3 regions of the Streptomyces sp. NPDC036813 genome follow, and region 3 is predicted to be linked to each of the others. Evidence: riboswitches for the same ligand, from Rfam matches in the RefSeq annotation. Region 3 holds a riboswitch; each other region holds the start of a gene.
What was found. Region 3 has a riboswitch for cyclic di-AMP ahead of ACZ67Q_RS03050 (M23 family metallopeptidase). Riboswitches for the same ligand answer to the same signal wherever they lie in the genome.
Positions count from the first base shown of each region.

Region 1 (7,033 bases), on a different contig from region 3:
CAGCTGTGGCGGACCCACCGCCGCGGCAGCACCGGACCGGGTGGACGGCCGGGTGGACGCCACCAGCCGTAGCCGCCTCCCGGCCGGAACGCGGAGTGACGACACCGCGAAGTGACGACACCGCGAAGTGACGACACCGCGAAGTGACGACATCACGAAGTGACGACACACCACGAAGTGACGACATGACGTCCTGGGGAGGGACTTCGTGAACCAACCGGTAGCAGTCCTCGGGGCAGGCCCCTTCGGCCTGTCCACCGCCGCCCATCTGCGCGCCCGTGGCGTGCCCGTCCGCGTCTTCGGCGACCCCATGGTCAGCTGGCGCGACAACATGCCCGCCGGCATGCTCCTGAAGTCGACCCCCGCGGCCTCCAGCATCGACTGCCCGCAACGCGGGTACACCCTCGCCGACTACTGCGACGCGGCCGGCATCCGGCGGCTGGTCACCGATGAGGACATCATTCCCGTCGAGACGTTCATCGCCTACGGGCAGTGGTTCCAGCAGAAGCTGCTGCCCGAGCTGGAGCGGGTGCGGGTGGTCTCCGTGGACCGGCGCACCGGGGGCGGCTTCGAGCTGAAGCTGGACTCCGGGGAGCAGCTCACCGCGCGGGCCGTCGTCGTCGCCACCGGACTGTCCGGCCTGTCCCACCTGCCCCGCGAGCTGGCCTCGGCCGCCCCGGACGGACCCGCTCCGACGGCGCCGGTCTCGCACAGTTCCCAGCATCACGACCTGACCCGCTTCGCCGGCCGCGAGCTGATCGTCGTCGGCGCCGGACAGTCCGCGCTGGAGACGGCGGCGCTCGCCGCCGAGGCCGGGGCCCGGGTGCGGGTGGTGGCCCGCGGCCGGGGCCGGGTCGCCTTCGGCGCGGCGCCGTGGGACCAGCCCCGGCTGCGCCCTCAGTCGCCCTTCGGCCGGGCCTGGTCGCTGTGGGCCCTGAGCTATTACCCGCAGCCCTACCGCTATCTGCCCGCCGAGCTACGCCACTACCTGGTCCGCCGGGTCCTCGGCCCGCTCGGCGCCTGGTGGCTGCGCGAGCGCTTCGCGGGGAAGGTGGAGGTCAGCGAGGTGCAGCGGATCGTGCGGGCGGAGTCGACGGGCGAGGGCGCCACCCTCACCGTGCGCAGTCACTCCGGCCGCACCGAGCGGCTCGCCGCCGACCACGTCATCGCGGCCACCGGCTACCGGGTGAACCTCGCGGCGATGGACTTCCTCGGCCACGGGCTGCGCACCGCGCTCGCCGTCAGCCGCGGCACTCCCAGGCTCGGCGCCGGCTACGTCTCGTCGGTCCCCGGCCTGTACTTCACGGGTCTGCCGGCGGCTGGGTCGTACGGCCCGGTGATGCGGTTCGTATGCGGCACGGAGTTCGCCTCGCCACGGCTGGCCCGGCATCTGGTGGCGGCGCACGGCTGAGGGCACGCCGGACCTGCGCGGGACGGCCGACCTGCGCGGGGACGGCCATCCTGCGCGGGAGCGGCGGCCCGGTCAGTCCTCCTGCGCGTGCTGCCAGGTTGATCAGGCCGCTCGCGTGCGGATGCCGGGCGAGATATCGACACCGGCGTCGGCGAAGCACGGACGCACGGCCTCGGGCAGGGCGGGGTCGTCGGGGTCGCCGTCGAACCAGAGGCCCCGTTGCCGGGCCTGGGGGTGAAGAGCGGGGCGCCGACCGGGTCCCCCGGGGACGTTGCGGAACGGCGAATCGGGTGGTGAACGGGTGACCTGCGGGGTCCGTATTCTCTGATCATGGCCGCACCCCTCGCATATGCCCTCATCGCCACTGACCTGGACGGAACGCTGCTGCGCGGCGACGACACGCTGTCCGACCGGTCCCGGGCCGCGCTCGCGCGGGTGGCGAACGCCGGCGCCCGCCACCTGGTGGTGACGGGCCGCCCGGCGCCCCGGGTGCGGCCGCTGCTGGAGGACCTCGGCTGCACGGGGCTCGCGGTGTGCGGCCAGGGCGCGCAGGTGTACGACGCGGGGGCCGGCCGTCTGCTGTGGTCGGTGACCCTCGACCGGGAGCTGGCCGAGACCGCGCTCGGCAAGATCGAGGCCGAGGTGGGGGAGGTGTACGCCGCGGTCGACCAGGACGGCGTGGACGGGCTGACGCTGATCGAGCCCGGCTACCGGATGCCGCACCCGACACTGCCGGCGGTGCGGGTCGGGCGGCGCGACGATCTGTGGGGCGAGCCGATCAGCAAGGTGCTGCTGCGCCATCCCGAGCTGTCCGACGACGAGCTGGCGGCGACGGCGCGCGCGGTGGTCGGTTCCCTGGCGACGGTGACCATGTCGGGGCCGGGGACCGTGGAGCTGCAGCCGTGCGGTGTCACCAAGGCGACGGGGCTCGCGCTGGCGGCCGACCATCTCGGGCTGGGCCCCGAGCGGGCGCTCGCGTTCGGGGACATGCCGAACGATATCCCGATGTTCGCCTGGGCCGCCCGAGGGGTGGCCATGGCCAACGCCCACGAGGAGCTGAAGGCCGTGGCCGACGAGGTCACCTTGTCGAACGAGGACGACGGCATCGCCGTCGTCCTCGAACGACTCTTCGCGTGAGGCAGTGGCTCACGACGCTCCCGTGAGGCAGCGGCTCAAGGCTCTTGCCGGAGGCAGCGGCTCACGGCTTCTCGCGTGAGGCGGTGGCTCAGTACGCGCTGAACACGTTGTCGATCGACCCGTAGCGGGCGGCCGCGTAGTTGCAGGCCGCGGTGATGTTGGCGATCGGGTCGTACGGGTCCATGGAGGTGCCGGACACGTGGTAGGCGAGGAACGTCGGGTCGATCACCTGGAGCAGGCCCTTGGACGGGGTGCCGGCGGCCGCGTTGGAGTCCCACAGGTTGATGGCGGCGGGGTTGCCGGAGGACTCGCGGATGATGTTGCGGTAGATCCCGTCGTAGGTGCCCGGGATGCCGTGCTGGGACATGATGTCCAGCGACTGGCGGATCCAGCCGTCGAGGTTGTTCGGGTAGACCGAGTTGGCGGCCGTGATCACGGTGGCGCTGGTCGCCGGGGTGGCGGCGGAGGCGCTGGTGGCGCCGAAGAGCGGCAGCGCGAGGGCGGCGGCACCGGTGCCGGCGACGGCGAGGGTGCGGACGAGGCGGGACGTGCGGGTGCGGCGGTGCTGACCGGCAGCAGACATGACGAAGTTCCTCTCCCACGCCTGCGAGGTGAGCTGTCGGGTTCGGGCTGGAGATGCCCGGCCGGCCGCGGCTGCGGCACGGCTTCACCCCAAGCCGGTCCGGGGCGTCGTCGGGGTGACGACGTCCGGCTCGGCGACTTACCTGGGTCCCCCGCTCCTGCCGTACACGGATGAGTTGGTCCGATGGTGGATGCCGGACGGCGGCAGGATTAGGCGTCCATCCGACAGGCCGGGAAGTTATGCGAGAGCTGATGCCGGGAACAAGTACCGGTTTCACCTAATGCCCTGGTTGACCTTGGTCCGGGGTGTTTGGGGTGCTTGATCCTTTGTGGTCGCCGAGGCCCAACTCGCTTGTCGGGACTGGCGAAACACGGGGCAGACGGAGGGGAGGCCGGTGAGGGTGGCGCGTGACCCAATTCACTGGTGTCACAGGGGAAACACATTTGGTACCAAGGCGGCCAAGGTGAATCGACTGATTAATTACGGCAAAACGGGCAGTCGGGTCGTGTTGTGGCGCGCCGGGGCGGGGTGCCTCACGGAGGGTGGGGGGTGGTCTTCACGACACGAGCATGGTTGATATCGGTACTTTTCGGCCGATCAGATTTGATCGATAAACATATCGGGCGTGATCCGATACCACCTGGCCTGTAACCGTGGGCGCTATCGGTGATCGAAACGTGACCGGATACGCTGACTTGAGTGATGTCAGCGACCTATCGACAAACCGTGTAATCGCCAACCGGCACCAGCAGACAGGAGACCCCTCGTGACCGTCGTCGGGCCGTTCGGGCTTAGCGTGCGGGACCAGGCTCTCGAGGCCGATGTCCAGGCCGGATTGGCGGCTGTCGAGGAAGGGCTGCTCGAGGCCACCAAGAGCGAGGTTCCCTTCATCACGGAGGCCGCACAGCACCTGGTGCGGGCGGGCGGGAAGCGGTTCCGGCCGCTGCTCGTGATGCTGGCGGCGCAGTTCGGCGACCCGTATGCGCCGGGTGTCGTGCCGTCGGCGGTCGTGGTCGAGCTGACCCACCTCGCGACGCTGTACCACGACGACGTCATGGACGAGGCCGCCGTGCGGCGCGGGGTGCCCAGCGCGAACACGCGGTGGGGTAACTCGGTCGCCGTACTGACCGGCGACTTCCTCTTCGCGCGCGCGTCGCAGATCCTCGCCGACCTCGGCCCCGAGGCGGTGCGGGTGCAGGCGCTGGCGTTCGAGAGGCTGGTCACCGGGCAGATCCTGGAGACCGCGGGGCCGCAGGACGGGCGCGACCCGGTCGACCACTACCTCGAGGTGCTCGGCGGCAAGACGGGGTCGCTGGTGGCGGTGTCGTGCCGGTTCGGCGCGATGATGTCCGGCGCCGACGAGACGGTCGTGGACGTGCTGACCCAGTACGGGGAGCGGCTGGGCGTCGCTTTCCAGCTGGCTGACGACGTGCTCGACATCGCCTCCGACTCGCACGAGTCCGGCAAGACGCCGGGCACGGATCTTCGCGAGGGCATTCCGACGCTGCCGGTGCTGCGGCTGCGCGAGCAGGCCGAGCGGCTGGGGCTGCCGGAGGACCGCGCGCTGTGCGAGCTGCTGGACTCCGATCTGAGCGACGACGCGCGACACGCGGAGGCGCTGGCCGGGCTGCGGGCGCACCCCGCGCTGGAGCAGGCGCGGCGCGACACCGTCCGCTACGCCGAGGAGGCGCGTGCGGCGCTGGCTCCGCTGCGGGAGTGCGGCGCCAAGGCGGCGCTGATGGAGCTGTGCGACGCGGTGGTGCACCGGGCGGGCTGACGGCAGCCGTCCCCCTCCCGGCCGGAGACGTACATCCGGGCCGTGCGGCCCTTCCGCTGACGGCCGCACCCCGGGTGGACTCCGCCTCTCGGCGTATCCGCACCCTCGGGTGGAGCCCGCTGCCCCGTCCCCGTGGCTCCCTGGTCCCCCACCTCCCCTACGGGTAGGGCGAGCTGAGGCCCCGCCATGTCATACCCCAGCAGTACATGCGGTTGCGTCCGTGGAGTGACGCTTCCCGGCGGCCGATTTGGTCTCATGGAAAGCACGGAAGACACCACTCCTCACCGATTCGGGTGAGAATGGCGGCTTGGGGTGGGGCCCGCCGGGAGCACGCGCCGGGGGTCACGGGAACGACAGCCGCCGCCGACGACGGAGGTAGCGCACACATGGCACCGTATGGAAGCGATGACAGGGCGACGGCCGTGCAGGAGCCGGCCGGCTCGTCGGGCGGGGGGCGTCGCAGGGCCGCGCGGTACGTCGTGCCCGCGACCGTCGTGGGCGTGGCCGCCGCGACGATCGGGATCGTCCCCGCGCTCGCCAGCTCCGGTGACCCGGATCTGCCGAAGATCACCGCGCAGCAGCTCATCGAGAAGATCGCGGCGTCGGACGTCCAGCAGATGTCGGGCACCGTGCGGATCAGCACCGACCTCGGGCTGCCCGACCTGGGCGGGCTCGCGGGCGGTCTCGGCGGGAAGACGGGCGGCTCCGGTGACGGCTCGGCCGCCGACCCGTCCGCCAAGGTCACCGAACTCGCCACCGGCTCGCACACGTTGCGGGTCGCGGCCGACGGGCCGGACCGGCAGAAGGTGTCGGTGCTGGAGGACGCCGCCGAATACAGCCTCATCCACAACGGCAAGGACGTGTGGGGCTACGACAGCAAGTCCAACGAGGTGTACCACGCCACCTCGGAGGACACCGGCAAGGACCACCGCAAGGGCACGCGGGGCACGGACGACTTCTCCGGCACGCCCAAGGACTTCGCCGAGCAGGCCCTCAAGGCCGTCGACTCCACGACCGCCGTCACGGTGGACGGCACCGCCCACGTCGCCGGCCGCGACGCCTACAAGCTGCTGATCAAGCCCAAGCAGTCCGGCAGCACCGTCGGCGGGATCACCATCGCCGTGGACGCGAAGACCGGCGTGCCGCTGAAGTTCACCCTGACCCCGAAGAGCGGCGGCGCCGCCGTGGTCGACGCCGGCTTCACGCAGGTCAGCTTCGCCCGACCGGCCGCCTCCACCTTCGACTTCACCCCGCCCAAGGGTGCCAAGGTCACCGAGGGCGGCGACCGTGAGCACCCCAAGGGCGACCGCCTCCAGGGCGACGGTCCGCTGAAGGGCGGCCTCCCGGGGCACCTCCTGCCCACGCCGGGCGGGGCGCCGGGCAAGGGAATCGGCGGACCCGAGGTCCTCGGTGAGGGCTGGAACGCCATCGCGGTCTTCGACACCGGCGCCAAGGGTGGTGTGCCCTCCGGCAGCGAGGTCGGCGGCGACCTCGGCGGCTTCCTGGACTCGCTCGGCGACAAGGTCTCGGGCAAGTTCGGCAAGGGCACGGTGTTCTCCACTCGCCTGGTGAACGCCCTGATCACCGACGACGGCAAGGCCTACGTCGGAGCGGTGACCAAGGACGCCCTGGTCAAGGCCGCCGACGCGGGCAGGTGAGCCGGCGGGACACCGCCGGCCACGGGAAACGATCGGGGAGCCGATGGACGCAGCGCCCGCCGCACGGGATGAGCAGGAGCTGGAGGACGAGTACGTCATCCACACCCGCGCCCTCACCAAGCGCTACCGCGGCGGGCAGCTCGCCGTGGACGGCCTGGACCTGACGGTGCCGGCGGGCAGCGTCTTCGGCTTCCTCGGTCCGAACGGATCGGGCAAGACCACCACCATCCGCATGCTGATGGGCCTGATCGAGCCCACCTCCGGCGCCGCGCGCGTGCTCGGGCAGCCGATGCCCCGGGCCGCCCGCTCGGTGCTGCCGCAGGTGGGCGCGCTGATCGAAGGGCCCGCGCTGTACGGCTTCCTCTCCGGCCGGGACAACCTGCTCCGCTACGACGCCGCCGACCCCACCGCCGACCCGCGCACCCGGCGCGCCCGCGTCGCCACCGCGCTGGAGCGGGTGGGGCTGA
Region 1 is NZ_JBVJPV010000012.1:141,172-148,204, forward strand. It holds gene ACZ67Q_RS24700 (carboxylate--amine ligase) at 1-72, shown strand, start outside; gene ACZ67Q_RS24705 (FAD-dependent oxidoreductase) at 209-1,411, shown strand; gene ACZ67Q_RS24710 (HAD family hydrolase) at 1,742-2,548, shown strand; gene ACZ67Q_RS24715 (transglycosylase SLT domain-containing protein) at 2,637-3,131, opposite strand; cyclic di-AMP (ydaO/yuaA leader) riboswitch at 3,135-3,319, opposite strand; gene ACZ67Q_RS24720 (polyprenyl synthetase family protein) at 3,898-4,908, shown strand; gene ACZ67Q_RS24725 (LolA family protein) at 5,295-6,566, shown strand; gene ACZ67Q_RS24730 (ABC transporter ATP-binding protein) at 6,610-7,033, shown strand, end outside.
Region 1: another riboswitch for cyclic di-AMP. It lies ahead of ACZ67Q_RS24715 (transglycosylase SLT domain-containing protein); the one in region 3 lies ahead of ACZ67Q_RS03050 (M23 family metallopeptidase).

Region 2 (7,033 bases), on a different contig from region 3:
GAGCTGGAGCGTGCCGGCGCCACCCTCGACGCGCACGCCGACCACCCGGGTGTCCGCCTCAGCCTGGAGGTGCCCGCCTCCCGGCTGGCCAAGGGCCTCGGCCTGATCGCCGACGCCCTCAGGGCGCCCGCCTTCGCCGACAGCGAGATCGAACGGCTGGTGCGCAACCGCCTCGACGAGATCCCGCACGAGCTGGCCAGCCCCGCCCGCCGCGCCGCCAAGGAGCTGTCCAAGGAACTCTTCCCGGCGGCCTCGCGCATGTCGCGCCCCCGCCAGGGCACCGAGGAGACGGTCGCGGCCGTCGACGCGGCCGCCGTGCGCGCCTTCTACGAGCGGCACGTGCGCCCCGCCACCGCCACCGCGGTGGTCGTCGGCGACCTGACCGGCCTCGACCTCGACGACCTCCTGGGCGACACCCTGGGCGCCTGGACCGGCTCGCGCACCGAGCCGCGCCCCGTGCCGGCGGTGACCGCCGACGACACCGGCCGCGTCGTCATCGTCGACCGCCCGGGCGCCGTCCAGACGCAGCTGCTCATCGGCCGGATCGGCCCCGACCGGCACGACCGCGTATGGCCCGCGCAGGTGCTCGGCACGTACTGCCTGGGCGGCACCCTCACCTCCCGCCTGGACCGTGTCCTGCGGGAGGAGAAGGGCTACACCTACGGCGTGCGCGCCTTCAGCCAGGTGCTGCGCTCCGCCCCCGACGGCACGGGCGCGGCGATGCTCGCCATCAGCGGCTCCGTGGACACGCCGAACACCGGCCCGGCGCTGGACGACCTCTTCAAGGTGCTGCGCACCCTGGCGGCGGGCGGCCTGACCGACGCCGAGCGCGACGTCGCCGTGCAGAACCTCGTCGGGGTGGCGCCGCTGAAGTACGAGACCGCTGCCGCCGTCGCGGGCACGCTCGCCGACCAGGTCGAGCAGCATCTGCCCGACGACTACCAGGCGACGCTGTACCGGCAGCTCGCCGCGACCGGCACGGTGGAGGCCACGGCGGCGGTCGTGAACGCCTTCCCGGTGGACCGTCTGGTGACGGTCCTCGTCGGTGACGCCGCGCAGATCAAGGAGCCCGTCGAGGCCCTCGGCATCGGCGATGTCACCGTGGTGAGCGCGGAGTAGCCGCACACGCGCGTGGGGCCCTGGTGTCTGACGGAGCACCAGGGCCCTTGCCCTGCCCGCCGGCCTGTTTGTGATCCAAGGCGCTCCATCGCCCATATGCCCGAATTGGGGCGGAGGTTGCCTGTCTGGCCTGTGGGATGGCTTACAAAACCCCTGATTCGTTTGAGGACTGAAGGTCGATCACCGTAGCTTCATCCGGGCTGTTCGTCAGGCAGTGCGCCGCACCCGCGGCACCGGACAGTCATCGCCGAGTCCCCGTACGGCGCGAGCCAGGGGAGCCGGGGACCCACACGTCCCTGGGGTGAATCGGGCGCCCGCGAGGGTGCTCGTAGGAGACCTTCCTGCTCCGAACCCGTCAGCTAACCCGGTAGGCGAGAGGGAAGGAAAGGACAAGCCACCACATGGCGTTCGTCAGCGCCACCGGGAAGCACCGTCGTCCCAGCCGGATGAAGCGCACCACCGCGCAGGCCGCGGGTATCGCCGCGCTCACCACCACCGGCGTCATCGGCACCCTCGCGGCGCCCGCCCTCGCCGCCGATACCGCCGCCGAGCACACCGGTCTGCTCCCCGTCATCAGCGTCGACGACGCGGTCGCCGCGCAGATCGACGCCCAGGCCGAGGCCCAGAAGCAGGCCGCCGAGCAGGCGGCCATCGAGCAGGCCGCCCGTGAGGCCGCCGCCGCGCGGGCCCACGAGGCCAAGGAGCGTGCCGCCCGGGAGGCCGAGCGCAAGCGCCTGAACAGCTTCACGGCCCCGATCGCGCACTCCTACGTCTCCACCGGCTACGAGGCCAGCAGCTCCCTGTGGTCCTCCGGCCACCACACCGGCATCGACTTCCACGCCGCCACCGGCACCACGGTGCACGCGGTGGGCTACGGCACCGTCGTGGAGACCGGCTGGGGCGGCGCCTACGGCAACCAGATCGTCATCCGCATGCACGACGGCACGTACACCCAGTACGGGCACCTGTCGTCGATCGGCGTCGTCGTGGGCCAGCAGGTCGTCACCGGCCAGCAGATCGGCCTGTCCGGCGACACCGGCAACACCACCGGCCCGCACCTGCACTTCGAGGCGCGCACCAGCCCCGAGTACGGCTCCGACATGGACCCGGTCGCCTACCTGCGCGCGCACGGCGTGAACGTCTGACACACCGGAACGGCACGAGCCCCAGGAAGCCCCGGCGCACCGCGTCGGGGCTTTCGGCGTTTCCCGGATCCTCGCCTCCGGAGTAACCCGGCGAGGTGACCAAAAAATATCCATGGAATCCGGCTCGCCGTCGGAAATTCCGCTCCCTTGGAATAGAGTCACGGAACACGCGTCCATCGTCGGCGTTTCACGGGGATCAAGGCGGAGGTCGGACATGCGAATTCCGGCGCACTCGGTGTGCACGGCGATCCGGGACGACATCGTCGCCGGTGTCCATGAACGCGGCAGCCGGCTCACCGAGGAACTCCTCGCCCGCCGCTACGGCGTCTCCCGGGTGCCCGTGCGGGAGGCGCTGCGCACCCTGGAGGCCGAGGGCTTCGTCGTGACGCGACGGCACGCGGGCGCGTGCGTGGCCGAACCCACCGAGCAGGAAGCGGCCGACCTGCTGGAGATGCGGATGCTGCTGGAGCCGCTCGGCGCGGCGCGCGCAGCCCAGCGGCGCACCGAGGCGCACCTGAAGGTGCTGCGCGGCCTGGTGCGGCTCGGCCAGGAGCGGGCCAGGCGCGGCACCGGCGACGAGCTGCGCTCCCTGGGCGGCTGGTTCCACGAGACGCTCGTGCAGGCCTGTGGGAGCCAGGCGCTGACCGCCACGCTCACCCAGCTGCGCCACAAGATCGCCTGGATGTACGCCGTGGAGCCGTCGGCCGACCCCGTCAGGTCCTGGGCCGAACACGGCGCGCTCGCGGACGCGGTGGCGCGCGGCGACGGGGAGCGCGCACGCGCGATCGCGGCCCTGCACACCGAGCGCTCCACCGCCGCGTATCGGCTGCGCCGCTTCGGCGGCGACCGACCCGAGGGCGTGAGGAGTTCGCAACACCCCGTAAACACATCGGGCCCACGGCATTAACACGAGCACCGTATACAAAGAGAGGGATAAGTGAGCCCATTGAAAGGGCTGCCCTTTTCACGTTTTTCGCTCGTGCCACCGTTTTCCTCGGGGCTCACGGAGGGCGGCAAAAAGAAAGCCGCGCCGACCTCGAAAGGCCGACGCGGCTTCTTTATACGTGACTCGGACGGTCAGTCGTGACTCAGACGGTCTCGGGGAGCTCCTCGAGGCCCTCGGAGACCAGCTTCGCCAGACGGTCCAGGGCGGCGTCCGCGCCCTCGGCGTCGGAGGCGAGGACGATCTCCTCGCCGCCCTGGGCGCCCAGGCCGAGGACGGCCAGCATGGAGGCCGCGTTGACCGGGGTGCCGCCGGCCTTGGCGATCGTCACCGGGACGCCTGCGGCCGTGGCGGCTCGGACGAAGATGGAGGCGGGGCGGGCATGGAGGCCCTCGGCCCAGCCGACGTTGACGCGGCGCTCAGCCATGTGTTGCTGCCCTTCAGTTTCTCAGGGTTGTCTAGACCAGTTTCCCATATGGTGAAGCATGCCCGGAGAGGTCCTGCGACCCCTTCGGACGCGATCACCGGGCCTCGGCCTCGACCCGGCATCCGTCCTCCACAGAGTGCCCCGCGCCGTTGTCGTACGCGAGCCGTACTCTGGGCCCCATGCAGAGCGCGTCGGACAGGCAGGAGTACCCCGCCCACTGGGAGGCCGACGTGGTGCTGCGCGACGGCGGCACCGCGCGGATCCGCCCCATCACCGTCGATGACGCGGACCGCTTGGTCAGCTTCTACGAGCAGGTGTCGGACGAGTCGAAGTACTACCGCTTCTTCGCGCCCTACCCGCGTCTGTCCGCGAAGGACGTCCACCGCTTCACACACCACGACTTTGTGGACAGGGTGGGACTCGCGGCCACGATCGGCGGCGAGTTCATCGCAACCGTACGCTACGACCGGATCGGCGCGAACGGAATGCCCGCGTCCGCACCCGCCGACGAGGCAGAGGTCGCCTTCCTCGTCCAGGACGCCCACCAGGGCCGCGGCGTCGCCTCCGCCCTGCTCGAACACATCGGCGCCGTCGCCCGCGAGCGCGGCATCCGCCGCTTCGCGGCCGAGGTGCTGCCCGCCAACACCAAGATGATCAAGGTGTTCACGGACGCCGGGTACACCCAGAAGCGAAGCTTCGAGGACGGGGTGGTGCGCCTGGAGTTCGACCTGGAGCCCACCGAGCGCTCCCTCGCCGTGCAGTACGCGCGCGAACAGCGCGCCGAGGGCCGCTCGGTGCAGCGACTGCTGATGCCCGGCTCGGTCGCCGTCGTCGGCACCGGCCGCACCCCCGGTGGCGTCGGCCGCAGCATCCTCGCCAACCTCCGCGAGGCCGGCTACACCGGCCGGCTGCACGCAGTGAACCGCGCCTTCGGAGCCGACGTCACCGAACTCGACGGCGTCCCCGCCCACCGCTCCGTGCGGGAGATCGAGGGCCCGGTCGACCTGGCCGTCGTCGCCGTGCCCGCCGACCACGTGCCCCAGGTCGTCACCGAGTGCGGCGAGCACGGCGTGCAGGGCCTCGTGGTCATCTCCGCCGGATACGCCGAGAGCGGCCCCGAAGGGCGCGAGCGCCAGCGTGAACTGGTCCGACAGGCACGCACGTACGGCATGCGGATCATCGGCCCCAACGCCTTCGGAGTCATCAACACCTCGGCGGACGTCCGGCTGAACGCCTCCCTGGCCCCCGAGATGCCGCGCCCCGGCCGGATCGGCCTGTTCGCCCAGTCCGGCGCCATCGGCATCGCCCTGCTCTCCAGGCTGCACCGGCGCGGCGGCGGCGTCACGGGCGTCACGGGCGTCTCGACGTTCGTCTCCTCCGGCAACCGCGCGGACGTCTCCGGCAACGACGTCCTGCAGTACTGGTACGAGGACCCGGACACCGACGTCGCCCTGATGTACCTCGAGTCCATCGGCAACCCGCGCAAGTTCACCCGCCTCGCCCGGCGTACTGCGGCCGCCAAGCCACTGGTCGTCGTCCAGGGCGCCGGATCCGCGCCCCAGGGACACGCCGTACGGGCGACACGCCTGCCGCACGCCACGGTGTCCGCGCTGCTGCGCCAGGCCGGCGTGATCCGCGTCGACACGATCACCGAACTGGTCGACGCCGGTCTGCTGCTGGCCCGTCAGCCGCTGCCCGCCGGCCCGCGTGTGGCGATCCTCGGCAACTCCGAGTCCCTCGGCGTGCTGACCTACGACCAGTGCCTGGCCGCCGGGCTGCGCCCGCACCGCCCGCTGGATCTCACCACCGCCGCCTCCGCGGAGGACTTCCGCGCGGCCCTGGCGCGGTCGCTCGCCGACGACACGTGCGACGCCGTCGTCGTGACCGCCATCCCGGCGATCGGCGAGGGCTCGCCGGGCGATGCCGAGCTGGCGCAGGCGCTGCGCTCGGCGGCGGCCGCCGTGCCGGGCAAGCCGGTGCTGGTGGTGCACGTCGAGCTGGGCGGCCTCGCCGAGGCCCTCTCGGCGGCGGCGAGCACGGCGCCGCAGACGGACACGCGCGTGCCGCTCACGCCGGGCCAGGGCGACACTCGGCGCTCGTCGGCCTCAGCAGACGCGCCTGTGGCGACAGGCCCGGGGGACACACACCTGCCCGCTCCGCCCGCCGGGATGGCATCCTCCGGCGAACCCCCGGCCACGGGCACACCCCCGGCCCCCGGCGCACCCCCGGCCCCCGCCGAGTCCCCGGCCCCCGTCGACGCCCCCGAAGGCACCCACCTCATCCCCGCCTACCCCGCCGCCGAGCGGGCCGTGCGAGCCCTCTCCGAGGCCGTCCGGTACGCCCAGTGGCGGCGCGAGGCCGCCGACCCCGGCAAGGTCCCCGAGTACGACGACATCGACGTCAAGGGCGCCGCCCGCATGATCGACGCCCTGCTCGCGCGCGGACAGGGCCTCACCCTGTCCACCGAGGACACCTGCGACCTGCTCGGCCGGTACGGCGTCCACGTCCGCCGCGCCCTGCCCGCGCCCACCCCCGACGACGCCGCCGAAGCCGCCCGCGCCCTCGGCTACCCGGTCGCCCTCAAGGCCACCGCCCCGCACCTCAGGCACCGCGCCGACCTCGGCGGCGTACGCCTCGACCTGGCCGACGAGGAGCAACTGCGCCGGGCGTACACGGAATTGACCGACCTGTTCGGCAAGCCGGAGGAGCTGCGACCGGTCGTGCAGGGCATGGCGCCGCGCGGCGTCGACACCGTCGTACGGGCGGTCATCGACCCGGCCGCCGGTGCCGTGCTCTCCTTCGGTCTGGCCGGAGCGGCCTCCCAGCTGCTCGGCGACATGGCGCACCGCCTCATACCGGTCACCGACCGGGACGCGACCTCCCTGGTCCGCGCGATCCGCACGGCCCCGCTGCTGTTCGGCTGGCGCGGCTCCACCCCGGTGGACACCCCTGCCCTCGAGGAGCTGCTGCTGCGGGTCTCCCGGCTGGTCGACGACCACCCCGAGGTCGTCGCGGTCACCCTGGAACCCGTCGTCGTCGCCCCGCACGGCCTGAGCGTGCTCGGCGCCTCCGTACGCCTGGCACCGCCCCCCGCCCGCGACGACCTCGGCCCCCGCACCCTCCCGGCATACTGACGACCCCGGCCCTCGCATCCCCCCGGCGTATCGACGCCCCCGGCCCCCGCCCACCGGCGTCACCGCCCCGCGTGTCCCCTGCCCGGGCCACCGGGACCCCGTGACGGGTCCCTCGCAGTCAGTGGTCCCCCGTAGGATGGGGCGCATGGCCAAGACCAGTACGACGACCCAGGGGCTGCGTGCGGCGATCGAGCGCAGCGGCTACTACCCGGCCCTCGTGGCCGAGGCGGTGGAGGCCGCCGTGGGCGGCGAGCCCATCCGGTCG
Region 2 is NZ_JBVJPV010000020.1:121,782-128,814, forward strand. It holds gene ACZ67Q_RS33560 (M16 family metallopeptidase) at 1-1,119, shown strand, start outside; cyclic di-AMP (ydaO/yuaA leader) riboswitch at 1,355-1,508, shown strand; gene ACZ67Q_RS33565 (M23 family metallopeptidase) at 1,521-2,264, shown strand; gene ACZ67Q_RS33570 (GntR family transcriptional regulator) at 2,479-3,171, shown strand; gene ACZ67Q_RS33575 (HPr family phosphocarrier protein) at 3,353-3,634, opposite strand; gene ACZ67Q_RS33580 (bifunctional acetate--CoA ligase family protein/GNAT family N-acetyltransferase) at 3,814-6,768, shown strand; gene ACZ67Q_RS33585 (DUF5998 family protein) at 6,905-7,033, shown strand, end outside.
Region 2: another riboswitch for cyclic di-AMP. It lies ahead of ACZ67Q_RS33565 (M23 family metallopeptidase); the one in region 3 lies ahead of ACZ67Q_RS03050 (M23 family metallopeptidase).

Region 3 (7,033 bases):
GGCGAGGAGTACGGCGAAACGGTCGGCCCAGCCCACGAACTGCCCGTCGGGGCCGGGGTCACCGACGCCCTCGGTGAAGCTGTCCCCCACCGCCACGTACGACCCGATCACTGCTCTGCTGTCACTCTTCGAATCGTCTGCCACAGCAGACCATGATTCACCCTTGAATGTGACCTACGCGACCGTAGGCAAGGGTTGACGGGCGGTGAGATAAGCCACTCCACGTGTCCGGCCGTGTCGGGAATAAGCGCCCCGGTAGTAACGGCCGTGAGGCGCCGGCCGGCCCGGGCACACCGAAGGCCGGACACCCGTGGATCGGGGTCCGGCCTTGGTGGCGTGTCAGACGAGTGGCCGCCGGGGCGGCGCGGGGTCAGCCGACGGTGACGCCGTGGGCGCGCAGGTAGGCGACCGGGTCCACGTCGGAGCCGTAGTTCGGCGTGGTGCGGATCTCGAAGTGCAGGTGCGGGCCGGTCACGTTGCCGGTCGCACCGGACAGGCCGAGCTGCTGACCCGCGGTGACGCTCTGGCCGGCCGAGACGGAGATCTGCGACAGGTGGGCGTACTGGGCGTAGTAGCCGTCGTTCAGCTTGATGACGACCTGGTTGCCGTAAGCGCCGCCCCAGCCGGCGGAGACGACGGTGCCGGCGCCGACGGCCTTGACGGTGGTGCCGGTCGGGACGACGAAGTCGACGCCGGTGTGGTAGCCGCTGGCCCACATGCTGCCGGGGGTGTGGTAGGCGGTGCCGATGGTGGCGCCGCTGACCGGCAGGGTGAAGCCGGTGGCGGTGCTCGTCGACTGGGCCGGCTTGGCGGCCTTCGCGGGCTTGGCGGCGGGCTTGTGCGCGGGCGCCTCGCTCTTGTGCGACGGCGCGGCCTTGTGCGCCACGGCGGCCTTCTTGCCGAGGGTCAGCTTCAGACCGGGGTGGATGAGCGACGGGTCGCTGCCGACGGCCTCGCGGTTGTCCTCGTACAGCTTCTTCCAGCCGCCGGCGACGTGCTGCTCGTTCGCGATCTTCGACAGGTAGTCGCCGGACTTGACGGTGTAGACGCGCACGCCGGACTGCGGCGCCTTCTTCTCGGCGGACGGCAGGCTCTGGACGGCCTTGCCGGACACCGACTGGGCGGCGGTCTGCGGCGTGGCCGCGTGCGCGCCGGCGGCCCCCATGAGCGGCAGCGCGAGGGCGGCGCCACCGGTGCCGGCGACGGCGAGAGTACGGGCGAAACGCTGGGACTTCGGACGACGGTGCTTACCCTTTGCGGGCATGGCGCTTTTCCTCTCCGGCGCCTGCGAGGTGAGCTGTCGGGTTCGGGCTGGAGATGCCCGGCCGCGCTGGGCGCGGCTTCACCCCATAGCCGTTCCGGGAACCGGAACAGGCGGTCGTACCTGTGGGTCCCCCGCTCCTGCCGTGCGTCGGGTGGGTGGGTGCGGTGCGCCGGACGGCGGCAGGATTCGGCGTCCGTCCGGATTCGGTGGGGAACGTAAGCGAGCAGGACGCACGGGGACAAGCGAAAGGTTGCGTGAACGGGCGTTTGTCGTGATCCAATACCGGAATGCACCGTCACACTGTGTGCATTCGATCTGCTTTCAGTTCGTCAATTCACCAGGAAATGCGCCGCCATTACGTGGACATGACGTACGACGGACGGTCACGGTTATGACCCTCCTCACGCGGGCGAATTCCAGGGACCCTCAAATCATTGCCAGTTGGAAGGAAGGCGCCAATTCGGGCAGAAGGCTCAGATGCGACGTGAGTGGATATCCGTCCCATTCGACCGCCGTCGCCGTGGAGGCGGGGACAACCGGTTGCCCCGGGAATCCATGTCGTATCGTCGAAGGGCAGCCCGTCGGCCATTCGAGCCGCGTCGGCGGGTACGAGCGGGAGGAGCCCTTCGTGACGCAGCAGGTGCCGTCGACCGAACCCGAGCTGACCGGAGTGCGCAACTTCCGAGACGTGGGCGGGCTGCCCACGGTCGACGGACGGCGGGTGCGGCACGGCGTGCTGTTCCGCAGCGGCCACCTCGCCCACGCCACGCCCGAGGACGCGGCGTACCTCTCCTCACTGGGGCTGCACACGATCTTCGACTTCCGCAACGCGGCCGACCAGAAGCTGGAGGGTCCGGACGTCGAGCTGCCGGGCGTGCGCAACGTCAACCTGCCGCTGTCGGACCCGGCGGACGGCGCCGAGTTCTGGAAGATGGTCCGCGACGGCGATCTCGACCAGCTGCGCGGCATCCTCGCCGACGGCAAGGGCGCGAACCGGATGATCGCCTCCTACCGCACGATCATCAAGGAGCGCACCGACGAGCACTCCCGGGTGCTGCACGCGCTCGCCGAGGACAACGTCCCGGCCCTGATGCACTGCGCCGCCGGCAAGGACCGTGCCGGCCTGTCGATAGCGGTCACCCTGCTCGCCCTGGGGGTGGAGAAGGACGCCATCGTCGAGGACTATCTGAAGTCCAACGAGAAGCACCGCCGGTACAAGGTGCGCCGCAGCGGCTCGGCTCAGTCGGCCTACACCCCCGAGGTGATGGAGCTGCTCAGCCCGCTCTTCGACGCGCGCGCCGAGTACCTCACGGCGGCCATGGAGACCATCGAGGAGACCTGGGGCGGCGTCGACGCCTACCTGGAGCAGGGGCTGCGGCTCACCCCGGAGAACCGGGAGCGGCTGCGGGCGCGCCTGCTCGACTGACCGCCCCGGCGCCCGATCGGCGCCGGGGCGCTCACGGCGGTACGTCTACTGCTGGGCACCCAGCTCGAACAGCAGCCAGATGAACCCGGCCAGGACATGCCCGACGGCGATGTAGATGATGAGCCGGATCCACAGGGTCCGGGGGAACTTCTCCTCGAAGTTGCTCATCGTGCCTCTCCAGGGTGGGCGGGCCCCAGGCACAGCGTGGCCGTGGGGCTCTGCAGCAGGGTGTGGACGAACAGGAGCTCCAGGCCCCCGGGGTCGTCGGCGGCGATCCGGTGCGGGGTCAGCGAGTCGAAGTGCGCGCTGTCCCCCGGGCCGAGCCGGTGGGTGGTGTCCCCGAGACGCAGCCTGAGCCGTCCGGCCAGGACGTACAGCCACTCCTCGCCGGGATGCACGCGCACGATGTCGCCCTGCGCGCCGTACGGCACCCGGACCCGCAGGGCCTGCATGCCGCGGCCGGGCGCGCCGGCCTGCCAGTACGTCCAGCCGCCGGCCGCCGTCGGTTCCATGTCCGCGGCGCGCACCACGGCGTCCCGCTCGGCGACGTTCTCGCCGAGCAGCTCCGAGACGGTCGTACCGTAGATACGGGCCAGCGCGAGCAGCATCGGCAGCGAGGGCTGGCGCTGTCCGGTCTCCAGACGGGACAGATGGGCCGGTGACAGTCCGGCGGCGCGGGCGGCGGCCTCCAGGGTGAGGCCGGCGCGGCGGCGCAGGGACCGCAGCTGCGGGGCCACCGCGGGCAGGTCGCCGGCCGGTTCCGCGGGGGGCTCGGAGGAGCTCATGTCTCCATTCAGCCGCAGGCTTGCCTCTGCGGCAAATTTCTTGCCTCAGAGGCAAAGCGCCCGCACAGCCCCCCGGGCCGCCCAGACCACCGGGCCCGCCGCGTCCGCCGCTACCGGTTCGTCACGGCCTGCTTGATCAGCGTCTTGCCGAAGTCCCACATCAGACCGTTGCCGCTGTGGGCGTCGTCCATCACGGCGGTGAAGGCGTCGACGAACCGGTCCACGTCCGCCTCGTCGATGATCAGCGGCGGGATCAGCTTGATCACCTCCAGGTGGTCGCCGGAGACCTGGGTGAGGATCCGGTGCCGCTGGAGCAGCGGTACGACGACCATCTGCGCGAAGAGGCCCTTGCGGGCGGCCTGGAGCATGGTCCAGCGGCTGCGCAGCTTCAGCGAGGCGGGCCGGCCGAACTCGACGCCGATCATCAGCCCACGACCGCGGACGTCGGCGAGCAGTTCGTACTTCTCGGTCAGCGCGGCGAGCCGGGACTTCAGCAGCTCTCCGGTCCTGCGCACCCCGGCGACGATCTGCTCCTGCTCCATGACCGACAGCACGGCGAGGCCGCACGCCATGGCCTGGGCGTTGGACCCGAAGCTCGCCGAGTGGACCAGGACGCGGTCCATGGACGAGTAGACCTTCTTGAAGATCCACTCCTTGCCCACGGTGGCGCCGACCGGCACATAGCCGCCGGAGAGGGCCTTGGCGACGCAGACCAGGTCGGGTTCGACGCCGTCCTCGTGCTGGTAGGCGTAGAAGTCGCCGGTGCGGCCGAGGCCGGTCTGCACCTCGTCGGCGATGAGCAGCGCCTTGTGCCGGCGCAGCAGCTCCTGCGCGGCGCGCAGATAGCCGGGCGGGGCCTCGTGCACGCCCTTGCCCTGGATCGGCTCGACGATCAGGGCGGCGACGTCGCCCTTGCGCAGCTCCCTCGCGAGCGCGTCGAGGTCGCCGAGCGGGACCGCCGTGTCGGGCAGCAGCGGGGCGAAGCCGTCCCGGAAGCCGGACTCGCCGTTGACCGACAGCGAGCCGGTGGTCAGCCCGTGGAAGGCGTGGTCGCAGTACAGGACACGCGGCTTGCCGGTGGCGTACCGGGCGAACTTCAGGGCGGTCTCGACGGCCTCGGTGCCGCTGTTGCCGAAGAACACGCGGTCCAGGTGGGGGCTGTGCGCGAGCAGCCGTTCGGCGAGCAGGCCGGGCAGCGGCTGGCAGTCGAAGCGGGTCAGGTCGGCGAGGTCGAGGTCGAGGACGTCGTGCAGCGCCTTGCGGACGACGGGGTGGTGGCGGCCGAGGCCCATCACTCCGAATCCGGCGAGCATGTCCAGGTAGTCGTTGCCCTCGGCGTCGAAGAAGTGGGCGCCCTCGGCGCGCTCGTAGACCTTGTCGAAGCCGATGGTGCGCAGCATGCGCGGGAGCTGCGGGTTGAGGTGCCGCGCGTGCAGCTCGTAGCGTTCGGCTCCACGCTCGGCGAGCAGGGCGCCGAGGTCGAACTCGGTGGTCATTCACTCTCCTTGACTGTGCCGTCGAGGTCCATGACGGCCAGGCTGGCGCTGATCCGGCCGGCCACCTCGACGGGCGTGAGGCCGATGTCGGCCAGCACCTCGCCGCGCTTGGCGTGCGCGAGGAACTGCTCCGGGATGCCGAAGCGCCGTACCGGCACGTCCACGTCGGCGTCGCCGAGGGCGAGGGCCACCGCGCTGCCGACGCCCGCGGCGCGGCTGTTGTCCTCGACGACGGCGACCAGCCGGTGCTCGGCCGCGAGGCCCGGCAGCGCCGGGTCGACGGGCTTGACCCAGCGTGGGTCGACGACCGTGCAGCCGATGCCCCGCGCGGCCAGCAGCTCCGCGGCCTTCAGGCACACCGGCGCCATCACACCGACCGCGACGAGGAGGACCTGGGGGCTCTCGGCGGAGCGGTGCAGCACGTCGAGGCCGCCCACGCGGTCGATCGCCGGGATCGACGCCCCGACGGACTCCTTCGGGAAACGGACCAGGGTCGGCGCGTCGTCCACGGCGACGGCCTCGCGCAGCTGGGCGCGCAGCTGGTCGGCGTCGCGCGGCGCGGCGATCCTGAGGCCGGGCACGACCTGGAGGACGGACATGTCCCACATGCCGTTGTGGGAGGGCCCGTCGACCCCGGTGACGCCGGCCCGGTCGAGGACGAAGGTCACTCCGCAGCGGTGCAGGGCGACGTCCATCAGCAGTTGGTCGAAGGCGCGGTTGAGGAACGTGGCGTAGACGGCGACGACCGGGTGCAGTCCGCCGGTGGCCAGGCCGGCCGCGGAGACGGCCGCGTGCTGCTCGGCGATGCCGACGTCCCACACCCGGTCCGGGAAACGGGCGGCGAACTTGCCGAGGCCGACCGGGTGCAGCATGGCCGCCGTGATCGCTACGACGTCGTCCCGTTCCTCGCCGATCCTGACGATCTCGTCGCCGAACACCGAGGTCCACGAGGGCCCGTCGGAGGGGACGAGCGGCGCGCAGGTGAGCGGGTCGATGACGCCGACGGTGTGGAAGTGGTCCTCCTCGTTGCGCAGGGCGGGTTCGTAGCCGCGCCCCTTGACCGTGAGGCAGTGCACCAGCACCGGGCCGTGGAACCGCTTGGCGCGCCTGAGGGCCGACTCGACGGCCCGGATGTCGTGCCCGTCGATGGGGCCGACGTACTTCAGACCGAGGTCCTCGAACATGCCCTGCGGTGCGAAGGCGTCCTTGAAGCCCTTCTTCGCGCCGTGCAGGGACTCGTAGATCGTGTTGCCCACGACGGGGGTGCGCAGCAGCACGTCCTTGCCCCAGGCGAGGACCTTCTCGTAGGAGTCGGTGGTGCGCAGGGTCGCGAGGTGGTTGGCGAGACCGCCGATGGTCGGGGCATAGGAGCGCTCGTTGTCGTTGACGACGATGATCAGCGGCCGGTCCTTGGCCGCGGCGATGTTGTTCAGCGCCTCCCAGGCCATGCCGCCGGTCAGCGCGCCGTCGCCGATCACCGCGACGACGTGGCCCTTCTCCCCCTGCACCTGACGGGCCTTGGCGAGTCCGTCGGCCCAGCCGAGCGCGGTGGAGGCGTGGCTGTTCTCGATGACGTCGTGCTCGGACTCCTCGCGCGAGGGGTAGCCGGACAGGCCGCCCTTGCCGCGCAGCTTGGAGAAGTCCTGACGCCCAGTCAGCAGTTTGTGGACGTAGGACTGGTGGCCGGTGTCCCACAGGATGCGGTCGGCCGGCGACTCGAAGACCCGGTGCAGGGCGATGGTCAGCTCCACCACGCCCAGATTGGGCCCGAGGTGTCCGCCGGTCCGGGTGACCGCCTGCACCAGGAACTCGCGTATCTCCTCGCTCAGTGCGCCCAGTTCCGCCTCGGACAGCGCCTTCAGGTCGCGTGGTTGCCGGATGGTCTCCAGGATCGTCACGCTCGGGCCCCCTCTCGGTCCGTGCCGTATGTCAACTCACCGTCACTGCCGGTGTCCCGGTGGCGGGTGCGGAGCCCTCCCGCTCCATCTGCTCGGCGATCTTCATCGCCTCTTCGATCAGCGTCTCGACGATCTTCGACTCGGGGACGGTCCTGACGACCTCG
Region 3 is NZ_JBVJPV010000001.1:711,516-718,548, reverse strand. It holds gene ACZ67Q_RS03055 (SGNH/GDSL hydrolase family protein) at 1-111, opposite strand, end outside; gene ACZ67Q_RS03050 (M23 family metallopeptidase) at 371-1,264, opposite strand; cyclic di-AMP (ydaO/yuaA leader) riboswitch at 1,270-1,425, opposite strand; gene ACZ67Q_RS03045 (tyrosine-protein phosphatase) at 1,893-2,690, shown strand; gene ACZ67Q_RS03040 (DUF6126 family protein) at 2,736-2,858, opposite strand; gene ACZ67Q_RS03035 (helix-turn-helix domain-containing protein) at 2,855-3,475, opposite strand; gene ACZ67Q_RS03030 (aspartate aminotransferase family protein) at 3,586-4,971, opposite strand; gene dxs (1-deoxy-D-xylulose-5-phosphate synthase) at 4,968-6,869, opposite strand; gene ispG (flavodoxin-dependent (E)-4-hydroxy-3-methylbut-2-enyl-diphosphate synthase) at 6,901-7,033, opposite strand, start outside.